DNA from 2 places in the Bradyrhizobium sp. Pha-3 genome. Region 2 is predicted to be linked to the other one. Evidence: riboswitches for the same ligand, from Rfam matches in the RefSeq annotation. Region 2 holds a riboswitch; the other holds the start of a gene.
What was found. Region 2 has a riboswitch for S-adenosylmethionine ahead of ACE10X_RS41265 (O-succinylhomoserine sulfhydrylase). Riboswitches for the same ligand answer to the same signal wherever they lie in the genome.
Positions count from the first base shown of each region.

Region 1: it holds a riboswitch for S-adenosylmethionine, as region 2 does, so the genes downstream of both, ACE10X_RS39710 (homoserine O-acetyltransferase) here and ACE10X_RS41265 (O-succinylhomoserine sulfhydrylase) in region 2, are expected to answer to the same signal.

Region 1 covers NZ_CP170151.1:8,302,000-8,308,834, forward strand. The annotation lists gene ACE10X_RS39695 (TIGR02594 family protein) at 1-636, opposite strand, end outside; gene ACE10X_RS39700 (alpha/beta fold hydrolase) at 868-1,740, shown strand; gene metW (methionine biosynthesis protein MetW) at 1,754-2,416, opposite strand; gene ACE10X_RS39710 (homoserine O-acetyltransferase) at 2,413-3,618, opposite strand; SAM riboswitch at 3,704-3,783, opposite strand; gene ACE10X_RS39715 (chorismate mutase) at 3,958-4,806, shown strand; gene hisC (histidinol-phosphate transaminase) at 4,906-6,003, shown strand; gene ACE10X_RS39725 (prephenate/arogenate dehydrogenase family protein) at 6,008-6,835, shown strand, end outside.
Region 2 covers NZ_CP170151.1:8,624,898-8,631,732, forward strand. The annotation lists gene ACE10X_RS41255 (hypothetical protein) at 1-1,046, opposite strand, end outside; gene ACE10X_RS41260 (2'-deoxycytidine 5'-triphosphate deaminase) at 1,335-2,393, opposite strand; SAM riboswitch at 2,576-2,655, shown strand; gene ACE10X_RS41265 (O-succinylhomoserine sulfhydrylase) at 2,732-3,925, shown strand; gene ACE10X_RS41270 (SDR family NAD(P)-dependent oxidoreductase) at 4,202-4,975, opposite strand; gene pimD (pimeloyl-CoA dehydrogenase small subunit) at 5,084-6,229, opposite strand; gene pimC (pimeloyl-CoA dehydrogenase large subunit) at 6,390-6,835, opposite strand, start outside.

The DNA.
Region 1 (6,835 bases), 320 kb from region 2:
CCGGCCGCGCGAGACCGGCGCCTCGCGGACGCGGTGGCCGCTGTTGCCGGAGATCATGATCGGATTGCCCTTGGCATCGACGCCGGTGATGATGCCGACATGCCCCCCGCCGCGGCGGCTCATCACGGCGATGGCGCCGACCTGCGGTCCCGAAACGCGCGTGCCGTATTTGGCGAACGAGCTCGCCATGTCGGAGCCGGTGCCGCGATGGCCGGTGTGCTGCAGCACCATGTTCATGAAGCGTGCGCACCACAGGCTGGAGCGGTCGGTCGGATTGCCGCCGAGATAGCGGCGCGCCTCGGCGACGATGCCGGACGAGCCGAAGCCGCCTGCCGCGCTGACGCCGCCGGTGTTGGGCACGGGGTCAGCGCTGCCGGGCAACGGCGCTGCGTTGGTTTCGACGATCCCGCCCGGCTGCGCGAGTGCGCGGCGCTCGGCGCGCGACAGCCGCGCTGTGTGCCGATAGTGATGGCGGGCGTAGTGACGCGCGTGATGGCCGGCATGGGCCGAATGCGCGTGACGTAAATGATGCGGACGGGCGGATGCCGGAGCGGCGGAGATCACGGCGAGAGTGAGCGAACACAGAGCCAGCGCCAAAACACGAAGCGACCGGCGACACGCAAGCAACTGAACCATACTTCACTAGATCCTCTGTAACGCCCCCCAATTCCCCGTCGCGTTCCTAGGGGAACACGGCGGTGGTTTTGAAAATCGGGATGGCGCGAGGAAGATTTCATGCGGCGTTGCGGGAACGATTTCTGGGTCATTCCGCGATGATTCGATGACGAGAAAGGAACCGGAACTGCCGCATTGCAGCCTCGAAAATTAACTGCAAATCTGGAGGCGGCCAACGAGAGGAGAATTTCAATGCCCTACGCCACGACGAAAGATCATGTCCGCCTCCATTTCGAAGAGGCCGGCAGCGGCAGCCCGATCATCTTCCTGCACGAGTTCGCCGCTGATCACACCAATTGGGAGCCGCAGATGCGCTACTTCGCGCGCGGCCACCGCTGCATCGCCTATTCGGCGCGCGGCTACACGCCGTCCGACGTGCCGCCGAGCGCCGACGTCTACACCTACCAGCACTTCTATACCGACGCGCTCGCGGTGCTCGACCATCTCGACATCGCCAAAGCGCATTTCGTCGGGCTCTCGATGGGCTCCTATTCGTCGCTGCAGGTCGCCCTCAACGCGCCGGAGCGCGCGCTGTCGATGACGCTGGCCGCCGTCGGCTCCGGCTCCAGCCTCGAGCATCTCGATGCCTTCCGCGCGCAGTGCCGCGCCAATGCCGAGCAATATGAGAGCATCGGCTCGGTCGAGGTCGCCAAGGTGACGCGCGAGGCGCCGAGCCGGATCCCGTTCCTGGTCAAGGACCCGCGCGGCCACGCCGACTTCTACGCCGCGCTCGCCCGCCACGACGCCAGGGGCTCGGCCAACACGATGCGCAGCTTTCAGGGCGGCCGGCCCTCGATCTACACCATGACCGACGCGATCAAGCGCGCCGCGACGCCGGCGCTGATCCTGTGCGGCGACGAGGACGACAATTGCATCGCGCCCAGCATGTTCCTGAAGCAGCATCTGCCGGCCGCCGGGCTTTCCTTCTTCCCGAAGTCGGGTCACGTGCTCAACCTCGAGGAGCCGACGCTGTTCAACGCGATGGTGGAGCGCTTCATCGCGCTGGTCGAGGCCGGCCGCTGGCCGGTACGCGATCCGCGGTCGCTGGTGGCGGCGCCGGTTTGACGCCACCCACCGATTACTTGCCCCCACCGCGGCTGAGCAGGAACACGCCCTGCTCGCCGAACATGTTCCACACCCACCACGGCAGGTTGAGCGGCACCGGACGGCCGTAGAGATCGAGCGCCACCGCGCGCTCCATCTTGACGTTGATCTCCTCGCAGAGCTGCACGAAGTCCTTGATGGTGCAGAAATGGATGTTGGAGGTGTCGTACCAGCTCGCCGGCAGATTCTCGGTCCGCGGCATGTGGCCGCCGATCAGAAGCTGCAGCCGCATCTTCCAGAACCCGAAATTCGGGAACGAGACGATGGCGCGCTGGCCGATCCGCAGCAGATTTTCCAGCACCACCTTGGGCTGCCGCGTCGCCTGCAAGGTCTGCGACAGGATCACGTAGTCGAACGCATCGTCGGGATAGTTGACGAGGTCGGTGTCGGCATCGCCCTGCACCACGGCGAGCCCCTTGGCGACGCAGCCATTGACGCCCTCGCGCGACAGCTCGATGCCGCGGCCGTCGATGCCGCGGCTCTCCAACAGCTGCAGCAATTCGCCATCGCCGCAGCCGACGTCGAGCACGCGCGAGCCCGGCCGCACCATGTCGGCGACCAGCAGATGATCGGTGCGATAGCCGCCGGTCCGCTCCGGCGCGATGCCCGGCAAGGGCAATGTCTGCTGCATGCTCATGACTGGCCGCCGTCCTTCAGTCCGCGCGCCTTGCCTGCGGCCAGCAGGAAGGCGCGGGAGATCTCGAGGAATTCCGGCACGTCGAGCAGGAAGGCGTCGTGCCCCCTGTCGGTCTCGATCTCGGCGAACGACACCCGCGCGCTCGACGCGTTCAGCGCATGCACCAGCGCGCGCGATTCCGAGGTCGGAAACAGCCAGTCGCTGGTGAACGACACCACGCAGAACCGCGTCTGGATGCCGGTGAACGCCTTCGCCAGCACGCCGTTGTGGTCGGCGGCGATGTCGAAATAGTCCATCGCGCGGGTCAGATAGAGATAGGAGTTGGCATCGAAGCGCTCGACAAAGGACGAGCCCTGGTAGCGCAGATAGCTCTCGACCTGGAAATCCGCATCGAACGAGAAGGTCGGCAGCTCGCGGTCCTGCATCCGCCGTCCGAACTTGCGATGCAGCGCGGCGTCCGAGAGATAGGTGATGTGCGCGGCCATCCGCGCCACGGCCAATCCGCGGTGCGGATGGGTGTCCTCGTCGACATAGCGGCCGCCGCGCCAGTCCGGATCGGCCATCACGGCCTGGCGGCCGAGCTCGTGGAACGCGATGTTCTGCGCCGAGTGGCGCGTCGAGCAGGCGATCGCGAGCGTCGAGAACACGCGCTCCGGATAGGCCGCGGTCCATTGCAGCACCTGCATGCCGCCCATCGAGCCGCCGACCACGCAGAACAGCGTCGTGATGCCGAGACGATCGATCAGCATCGCCTGCGCGCGCACCATGTCGGGGATGGTGATGATCGGGAAATCGAGTCCCCACACCTTGGCGGTCGCTGGGTTCAGCGACGCAGGGCCGGTCGAGCCCATGCAGCCGCCGATCACATTGGAGCAGATGATGAAGTATTTATCGGGATCGATCGGCCGGCCGATGCCGACCATGGTCTCCCACCAGCCGGGCTTGCCGGTGACGGGATGGATGTTGTTGACGTGCTGATCGCCGGTCAGCGCGTGGCAGACCAGGATCGCGTTGGAGCGGTCGGCATTGAGCTCGCCATAGGTCTGATAGGCGATCTGGAACGGTGCGAGATCAACGCCGCAATCGAGCTTGAGCGGCTGGTCCATCCCGAATTTCGCCACCAGTGATGACGGATGGTCGGCCTCATGGGCGCGATCATCGCTCGGGGTTTGTGGGCTCGGTATCGGACGCACGTTGCTCATCTAGGCGACCCTGCCTCCGCGCGGGAGGGCTCGACGGACCTCAGGCCAATAAAAAACCCGGCCTGAACAAAGGTTCGGCCGGGAGCTGATAAGGTCCCCGGCCTGTTTAGCGAGTTGTTTAACGTGGCTGCAAGCCGGCCGGCTCAAATGACCACGGGACGCAGGGAACGTAGTCCCCACGCCCCCCGGCGTCAAGACAGCCCTGCCCACGGCCAATTGGTTAACCGAATGCGCAAGGCACGCCTGCGACGTTTCTCTTTGCTTTCGCTGCCCGTCTTTCCTAATCAGGGACCCTGTCCGACGCGGCAACGGGCCGCCCCGACGACAAGGTTTGAGAGCATGTCCAACCCACCCCCGTCGCCGCCTTCGCTGCAGGATCTGCGCAAGGAGATCGATGCGATCGACGAGCAGGTTCACCGCCTGCTGATGGCGCGCGGCGACATCATCGACCGCCTGATCCAGGTCAAGAAGACCCAGGAGGTCGGCTCCGCATTCCGCCCGGCGCGCGAGGCCAGCATGATGCGCGAACTGGTGCGGCGTCATCGCGGCATCCTGCCGCTCGACACCATCGAGAGCATCTGGCGCGTCATCATCTCGACCTTCACCTACGTGCAAGCGCCATTCGCGGTGCATGCCGATGTTTCCGTCGGCGAGTCGGCCATGCGCGACTCGGCGCGGTTTCACTTCGGCTTCGTGGTGCCCTACGTCTCGCATTTCAGCGCGCAGGCCGCGGTCGAGGCGGTGGCGAAGTCGAAGGGCGACCTCGCGCTGGTCTCCGCGATCGCGAGCCGTACGCCGTGGTGGAATGCGCTCGAGGCCAGTGGCGCGCCGAAGATCATCGCGCGGTTGCCGTTCCTCGAACGCGCCGACCATCCGGCCGCGCTGCCGGTGTTCGTGATCTCGCGGGTCGCCGACGACGCCATGGTCACCGAGGTGCAGACCTGGAGCGTGCGGGTCTCCGGCTGGAACGCCGATGTCGCCCGCGCGCTGGCGCCGCTCGCCGAGATCGTCGCGGTCCCCGACACCGCCTTCGACGGCGCGGCGCTCCTGGTCTCGGTCACCGGCCACGATTTCGAGGCCATCAAGCTCGCCCTGATCAAGGCCGGCGCCTCGGTGCGCTCGTCGGCCCTCGTCGGCAGCCACGCAACGCGCTATACGGTGCCCTCTAACGGATCGGCCAGGACCTGAAGTAAGAGCCAGCCGCCCGTCCAGGTTTTTGTTTTGACGCGTTTTCTTCACGCGAACCGGTATCCACTTCGCTCGAAAACGCTCTGTTCGGAGTTGATGATGTCCCGCCCCGTGCCGAACCCCGGCATCCTCGATATTGCGCCCTACACGCCCGGCAAGAGCCCGGTGCCGGAACCGGGCCGCAAGGTGTTCAAGCTGTCCGCCAACGAGACGCCATTCGGTCCGTCTCCGAAGGCGATCGCGGCTTACAAGGCCGCGGCTGACCATCTCGAGGACTATCCGGAGGGCACCTCGCGCGTGCTGCGCGAGGCGATCGGCCGCGCCTACGGGCTAGATCCCGACCGCATCATCTGCGGCGCCGGCTCCGACGAGATCCTCAATCTGCTGGCGCACACCTATCTCGCGCCCGGCGACGAGGCGATCTCGACCACCCACGGTTTCCTGGTCTACCCGATCGCCACCATGGCGAACGGCGCCAGGAACGTGATCGCGGCCGAGAGCAATTTCACCGCCGACGTCGACGCCATTCTCAAGGTGGTGACGCCGCGCACGAAACTGGTCTGGCTCGCCAACCCGAACAATCCGACCGGCACCTACATCCCGTTCGACGAGGTCAAGCGGCTGCGCGCCGCGCTGCCGTCGCATGTGCTGCTGGTGCTCGATGCCGCCTATGCCGACTACGTCTCGCGCAACGACTACGAGCTCGGCATCGAGTTGGTCGCGACCACGGACAACACGGTGGTGACGCACACCTTCTCGAAGATCCACGGCCTTGCCGCGCTGCGGATCGGCTGGATGTTCGGGCCGGCGCATATCGTCGATGCCTGCAACCGCATCCGCGGTCCGTTCAACGTCACGACGCCGGCGATGCTGGCGGCGGTGGCGGCGATCGAGGACACGGCGCATGTGCAGATGTCGCGGACCCACACCGAACAATGGCGCAACTGGCTGACCGAGGAGATCGGCAAGCTCGGGCTGAAGGTGACGCCGAGCGTCGCCAATTTCGTGCTGATCCATTTCCCGACCGACAAGGGCAAGACCGCGGCGGAAGCCGACGCCTATCTCACACGGCGCGGCCTCGTGCTGCGCGCACTCAACAATTACAAGCTGCCGCATGCGCTGCGCATGACCATTGGCACCGAGGAGGCCAACCGCCTCGTGGTCGAGGGGCTGCGCGACTTCCTGGCCGGAAAGTGACATCGTGACCACCGCCCCGCTCTTCAAACGCATCGCGCTGATCGGCTTCGGCCTGATCGGCGGCTCGATCGCGCGCGGCGCGCGCGCGCAAGGGCTGGTCGGCGAGATCGTGACCACCGCGCGCTCGGAGCAGACGCGTGCGCGCGTCGCCGAGCTCGGCATCGTCGATCGCGTCGTCGAGACCAATATCGAGGCGGTGAAGGATGCCGACCTCGTCATCCTCTGCATCCCGGTCGGCGCCTGCGGCCCGGTCGCCGCCGAGATCGCCGGACATCTCAAGCCCGGCGCCATCATCTCCGACGTCGGCTCGGTGAAGGGCGCCGTCGTCAAGGACATGGCGCCGCATCTGCCTGACGGCGTCCACTTCGTCCCGGCGCATCCCGTGGCCGGCACCGAGCATTCGGGGCCGGATTCCGGCTTCGCCGAGCTGTTCATCAACCGCTGGTGCATCCTCACCCCGCCCGAAGGCACCGATCCCGCGGCGACCGACCGGCTGCGCGCGTTCTGGGCCGCGCTCGGCGCCAAGGTCGAGGTCATGACGCCGGATCATCATGACCTCGTGCTCGCGATCACCAGCCATCTGCCGCATCTGATCGCCTACACCATCGTCGGCACCGCCGACGAGCTGGCGCAGGTGACGGAATCCGAGGTCATCAAATTCTCCGCCGGCGGCTTCCGCGACTTCACCCGCATCGCGGCCTCGGACCCGACGATGTGGCGCGACGTATTCCTCGCCAACAAGGACGCTGTGCTCGAGATGCTCGGCACCTTCAACGAGGATCTGTCGAAGCTGACCCGCGCGATCCGGCGCGGCGACGGCGAAGCGCTGTTC
Region 2 (6,835 bases):
CCGATCGACCAGACGAACGGCGCGCCGGCGGTGACATTCGGCTTCAGATGCACCGGAATATGCCGTCCGCAGCCGGCGGCCAGCCCTTCGAACAGGCCCGTCAGCACGCTGGCGCAGGCCGGGTGATAGTCGGCGACATCGGCCATCAGCTTCCAGCCCTGCTGGCGGATCTCGAACTGGCCCTCGGATTCGCTGATGTCAGCGATATCGTCCTGCGACTCGAAGAGAGTGCGCAGGAATGCGGCAAATTCCGTGGCAGGGCCACGGCTGCCGCCGAGCGCCTGCGCGACCTCGTCATAATACTGCATGCCGATCAGCTTGCCGGTGAGATGCAGCAGATAGCTCGCATCCTCCGGGCCGAACACCTGCACGATGACCGGCGCGGCCGTCTTCACATATTCCATCGCGTAGTTGCGATAGGCCTTTTCCAGCCGCGGCTTCGGCCAGCTGTCGACCAGCAGCGCCGGCGCGCTCTTGGGATCGAACGGCGGCGCCTCGAGATGGCGCGCGAACACCAGGCGCTGGTCGAGCTCGAGCGGATGATCGTATTCGCAGTAATAGCCCTCGAGCCCGTCCTGGCCGTCGACACTCTGCTTGGTGCAGACGAAGCCGAGCCGCAAATCCCCGAGCGCGACGCCGTTGTTGGCGTGCCAGCCGCGCAGCATCGCGCGCGAGACCTCGCCGGGCACGCCGCAGATCGCCGTGCCCTTCCAGATCCAGCGCGGCGGCGGATAGCGGATCCAGGCCTTGCGGTCGGTCTCGTACATGTATTCGACGTGCACGCCGCCGATCCAGTTGGAAAGATAATGATACTGCGCGGCCGCGACCGCCGGCGGCAGGCCGTCGAGGCCGAGCTTCTTCAGGCCGGGGAGAAAGCGTTCCTGCTGCTGGCGGCGAAACACGCGGAAGACGAATTCCGCTGCATCAGCCGTGCCGCGCCGCGTGACCACGGTGAGGATCAGCCCGGTGAAGAAGGCGTGATAGAGATCGGCGACGCTGCGCCACTTCCGCCACTGGGCCTGTTGTGCGCTTTCGCCTGCGGTCATGTTCGCTCCCTGGCTCTTGTTGGCGAGGTCGAGCTCGCATGCGCAATCGTAGCCCGGATGCAGCGAAGCGCAATCCGGGGCTGCTCAATCCGCGTATGCAGCGTCCCGGATTTCGCTACGCTTCATCCGGGCTACGGAATTAAGCGCGCGCGAAACGGAATTACACACTCGGTGTCATCGCCCGACTTGATCGGGCGATCCAGTATTCCAGAGCCGGTGTGCCCGATCGAGAAGCCGCGGCGTACTGGATTCCCCGCTTTCGCGGGGAATGACAGCGGAGGAATTCCGCTACACGCGAAAATGCTTGGAGAGCTTCAGGCCCTGCGCCTGATAGTTCGAGCCGATGCGCTGGCCGTACAGCGCGTCGGGACGCTCGAGCATGCGTTCATAGACGAGACGGCCGACGATCTGGCCATGCTCGAGAATGAACGGCACCTCGCGCGAGCGCACCTCCAGCACGGCGCGCGCGCCCTTGCCGCCGGCGCCGGCATAGCCGAAACCGGGATCGAAGAAGCCGGCATAGTGGACGCGGAATTCGCCGACCAGCGGATCGAAGGGCACCATCTCCGCGGCGTAGTCCGGGGGCACCTGCACCGCCTCTTTCGACGCCAGGATGTAGAACTCGCCGGGATCGAGGATGAGGCTGCCGTCGGGCCGGGCCTTGATCGGCTCCCAGAAATCGTCGACCGCATAGCCGCCGCGGCGATCGACATCGACCACGCCGGTGTGGCGCTTGGCGCGATAGCCGACGAAGCCGCCCGAGCTCTCGCCGGAGAGATCGACGGAAAGCGCAACGCCATCGGAGAGATCGGCATCGTCGATATCGACCAGCCGCTCGGCGGCATGCAGCGCATCGAGCTCGTCGGCGGTCAACGTCGCCTCGCCGATCCGGAAGCGGACCTGGCTGAGCCGCGACCCCTCGCGCAGCAGCACGGGAAACGTCTTCGGGCTGATCTCGGCGTAGAGCGGGCCGTGATAGCCGGCGCCGATCATGTCGAAGCGGCGGGTGCCGTCGGCGATCACGCGGGTGAAGACGTCGAGCCGTCCGGTCGAGCTCTTCGGGTTGGCCGCGGCGACGATCTCCGGCGGCAGCGCCAGGCTCTCCAGCAGCGGCACGATGTAGACGCAGTTGGTCTCCAGCACCGCGCCGTCGGACAGATCGATCTCGTGCAGCTTCAGCTGGTCGATCCGCTCGGCGACGGTGGCATCGGGTCCCGGCAGGAAGCTGGCGCGGACGCGGTAGGCGATGTCACCAAGGCGCAGGTCGAGGCTGGCCGGTTGGATCTGGCTCTCGACAAAGTCGTAGGCGGGCAGAATGAGGCCGGCCTCCGCCATCTCCGCGATCATGCGGTCGGGCAGGATTCCGTTGGATTCATCTTCCAGCGTGAACGACACGGCGCGGTCCCTCGGCGATCCCTCGAGATGGCCCAAAAATTATACTCCAGGCGGCCATCAAGCCCCAAAATATGGGCTTTTACGGGTTATCCGATGACCGTCTTGACGGAAAGGGCGCGAGGGAATATCAGCTGCACTTATCCCGTGGTGATTTGAGCCGGCCGGCTTGCAGCCACGTTAAATAAGTCGCTAAACAGGCCGGGGACAGTGTGATCCCGGCTTGTGGAGGTTGCTCCAGGCCGGTTTTTTTGTGGCCAGTTTCCAGGGGAAATGGCCACCTCGGAGGTCACATGTCTGAATCTGAAACCACGGCCCGCTTTCGTCCCGAAACCCGCCTCGTCCATGGCGGCACGCTGCGCTCGCAATTCGGGGAGACGTCGGAAGGGCTGTTTCTCACCCAGGGCTACGTCTACGACACCGCCGAGCAATGCGAGGCGCGTTTCAAGGGCCAGGACCCCGGCTTCATCTATTCGCGCTATTCCAACCCGACCATTGCGATGTTCGAGCGCCGCATGATCGAGCTCGAGGGCGCGGAAGCCGCGCGCTCGACCGCGACCGGCATGGCCGCGGTGACCACCGCGATCCTCGCGCCGCTGAAGGCCGGCGATCATGTGGTGGCCTCGAAGGCCCTGTTCGGCTCCTGCCTCTACGTGGTGCAGGACCTGCTGCCGCGCTACGGCATCGAGACCACGCTGGTCGACGGCCTCGATCTCGACCAGTGGCAGCGCGCATTGCGGCCGAACACCAAGACCTTCTTCCTGGAGAGCCCGACCAATCCGACGCTCGACGTGCTCGACATCGGCGCGATCGCAGAGATCGCGCATAGCGGCGGCGCCCGGCTGATCGTCGACAATGTGTTCGCGACGCCGATCTGGCAGAGCCCGCTGTCGCTCGGCGCCGACGTCGTGGTCTATTCCGCGACCAAGCATATCGACGGCCAGGGCCGCTGCCTCGGCGGCGTCATCCTGTCGTCGGAAGCCTTCATCGCCGAGCACATCCACAATTTCATGCGCCAGACCGGCCCGTCGCTGTCGCCGTTCAACGCCTGGGTGCTGCTGAAGGGACTGGAGACGCTCGGCATCCGCGTCCGCGCCCAGACCGAGAACGCGGCGAAGATCGCCGAGGCGCTGGCCAGGCATCCGAAGATCACGCGGCTGGTTTATCCGGGCCGCCCCGACCATCCGCAGGCCGAGACGGTGAAGAAGCAGATGGGCGCCGGCTCGACGCTGGTCGGCTTCGAGGTGAAGGACGGCAAGGCCGGCGCCTTCCGCTGCCTCAACGCGCTGAAGATCTCGCGCATCTCCAACAATCTCGGCGACGCCAAGAGCCTGGTCACGCATCCCGCGACCACGACGCATCAGCGGCTGGCGCCGGAGGCCCGCGCCGAGCTCGGCATCAGCGAAGGTTTTATTCGCTTCTCGGCCGGGCTCGAGCATCCCGACGACCTGATCGAGGATTTCGAGCGGGCGCTGGAGCGGGTCTGAGGCAAAGGTAGAAGCCCCAAGCGGGCTGCGCCCCCTGTCCCGCTTGCGGGCAGGGCTATCGCATATGCCCCTTGGCGACCGCGCAAGTGCTTGGCCTCGTGGTTCGAGACGCGCCGCAAGCGGCGCTCCTCACCATGAGGGTCTACTATTGTGCCGCAAAACAAGACCTCATCCTGAGGAGCCCGCCGAAGGCGGGCGTCTCGAAGGATGGCCACGAGGGCACCGCCACGAAATGCGATAGCCCTGCGCAAGCGGGAGAGGCGAAGGAACAGCCCCCTACGTCGCCGCCGTCGTCACGCCGCCGTCGACCACGATGGTCTGGCCGGTCATGAAGGTCGACGCATCGGAGGCGAGATAGGCCACCGCGCCGGCGATCTCGTCGGGCTCGCCGATGCGGCGGAGCGGCGTCGACGCAGTGCGGCGCTTCAGATTATCCGGGTCCTCCCACAGCGCGCGGGCGAAATCGGTCTTCACCAGGCCCGGCGCCACGCAATTGACGCGCACGCCCTTCGGGCCCCACTCGCCGGCGAGGCTGCGGCACAGCGCAAAGTCGGCCGCCTTGGAGATGCCGTAGGCGCCGATCACGGTTGAGCCGCGCAGGCCGCCGATCGAGGAGATGATCACGACCGAGCCTTTGCCGCGCTCGGCCATCTGCGGGATGGCCTGCGAACAGAGCCAGATGCTGCTCTTGACGTTGGCGCCCATGATCTTGTCGAAGGCTTCGTCCGTGATGTCGAGCAGCGGGCCGTAATAGGGGTTCACCGCAGCGTTGCACACCAGGATATCGATCTTGCCGTAGTGCTTGATCGTGCCCGAGACCAGCGCCTCGACCTCGTTGCGGCGTGAGATGTTGCAGGGGATGACGAGCGCATCGCCACCCGCCTTCTTGATGCCGTCGGCGACTTCTTCGCAGGCGTCCGCCTTGCGCGAGGAGATCACGACCTTGGCGCCGAGTTTTGCCAGAAGCTCGGCCGAGGAGCGGCCGATGCCGCGGCTCGAGCCGGTGATGACCGCGACCTGGCCGGTGAGATCGAACGGGGTGTTTTTCATTGTTGTTGTTTCCCTGAGTTCTACGAAGACTCGTCATGCGCGGGCTTGACCCGCGCATCCATCTTTCGAAGAGCGATGGGTTGCCGGGTCAAGCCCGGCAACGATATCTCACGCCAGCAGCCCGCCGCCCTCGCTGACGCGACGGAGGTGGTAGTCGGTGTCGCCGAGCGTGTTCTCGATCATGGTCAGCCGCTTGAAGTAGTGGCCGATCTTGGCTTCCATGGTCATGCCGATGCCGCCATGAAGCTGGATCGACTGCTGGCCGACGAACTTCAGGGACTTGCCGACCTGCACCTTGGCGGCCGCGACCGCGGACGAACGCTCCTTGGCATCGTCGAAGTCCGACGCCATGGTGGCGAACATCGACATGCTGCGGGCCTGCTCCAGCGCCACGAACATGTCGGCGGCACGGTGCTGCAGGCTCTGGAACGAGCCGATCGCAACGCCGAACTGCTTGCGGGTCTTGATGTACTCGACGGTCTCCTTCAGCGACTCGTCCATCGCGCCGACCGCTTCCGCGCACAGCGCAATGCGGGCTTCGTCGGCGACGCGCTCGATCAGGGGCAGGCCGTTCTCGGGATCGCCGATCGCAGCGTCAGCGCCGACCTCGACATTGGTGAAGGTGATGTCGGCCGCATGCAGCCCGTCCTGGGTGGGATAGCCCTTCCTGGTGACGCCCTTGGCATCCGCCGGAACCAGGAACACGCCGATGCCGGTCTTGTCGCGCTGGCCGCCCTTGGTGCGCGCGGTCACGATCAAGGTGTCGGCGTTCTCGCCGTTGAGCACGACGAACTTCTCGCCGTCGATCACCCAGCCGGCGCCCTTCTTCTTGGCCGTGGTCACGACGTCGAAGAGATCGTAGCGCGAGTTCTTCTCGAGCTGGGCAAAGCCGAAGCTCTTGCTGCCGTCGATGATGCCGGGAATGTACTTGGCCTTCTGCTCGGCCGAGCCGCCATGGCGCAGGAAACCGCCGGCGACCACGACGGTGGCGAGATAAGGCTCGACCACCAGCGCCTTGCCGAGCGCTTCCATCACGATCATGGTCTCGACCGCGCCGGCGCCGAAGCCGCCGTCGGTCTCCGCGAAGGGCAGACCAAGCAGGCCCTGCTCAGCGAGCTTGCCCCAGAGCGCTTTGCTCCAGCCGCCCTTCTCCTTCATGTACTTCTTGCGCGCATCGAAGTCGTAGGCATCCGCCAGCAACCCGTCGACGCTTTCCTTGAGAAGCCGCTGCTCCTCGGACAGATCAAAATCCATTTTATCATCTCTCCAAAATCACGCGGGCGCCTGCCCTGATCTCCACTCGTCATCCCCGCGAAAGCGGGGATCCAGTACGCCGCGGCCCTCATCGGGAATCACGATCGGCTCGGCGTACTGGGTCCCCCGCCTGCGCGGGGGACGACACCGAACTTGTGGCTTACAGCCCCAGCACCGCCTTGCTGATAATGTTGCGCTGGATCTCGTTGGAGCCGCCGTAGATCGAAACCTTGCGGTTGTTGAAGTAGCTCGGCGCGATCTGCGCGGTCCAATCCATGCTCTCGTTGGAGCCGGCATCGCCGTGCTCGTCATAGGGCGCGGCGAACGGGCCGATGATCTCCATCAGCAGCTCGGTGGTGGTCTGCTGGATCTCCGAGCCCTTGATCTTGAGCACCGAGGAGGCCGGATTGGGCTTGCCCTTGCCGTGCTTGCCCTCGTCGGCGACGACGCGGAGCTGCGTCAGCTCGAGCGCCTTCAGCTCGATCTCGCAGGCCGTGAGCTTCTCGCGGAACGCCGGATCCTCGATCACCGGACGGCCGCCGGACTCGACCTTGGAGGCCAGCGCGCGGATGCGGCGCAGCCGCTCCTTCGAAACGCCGACCCGGG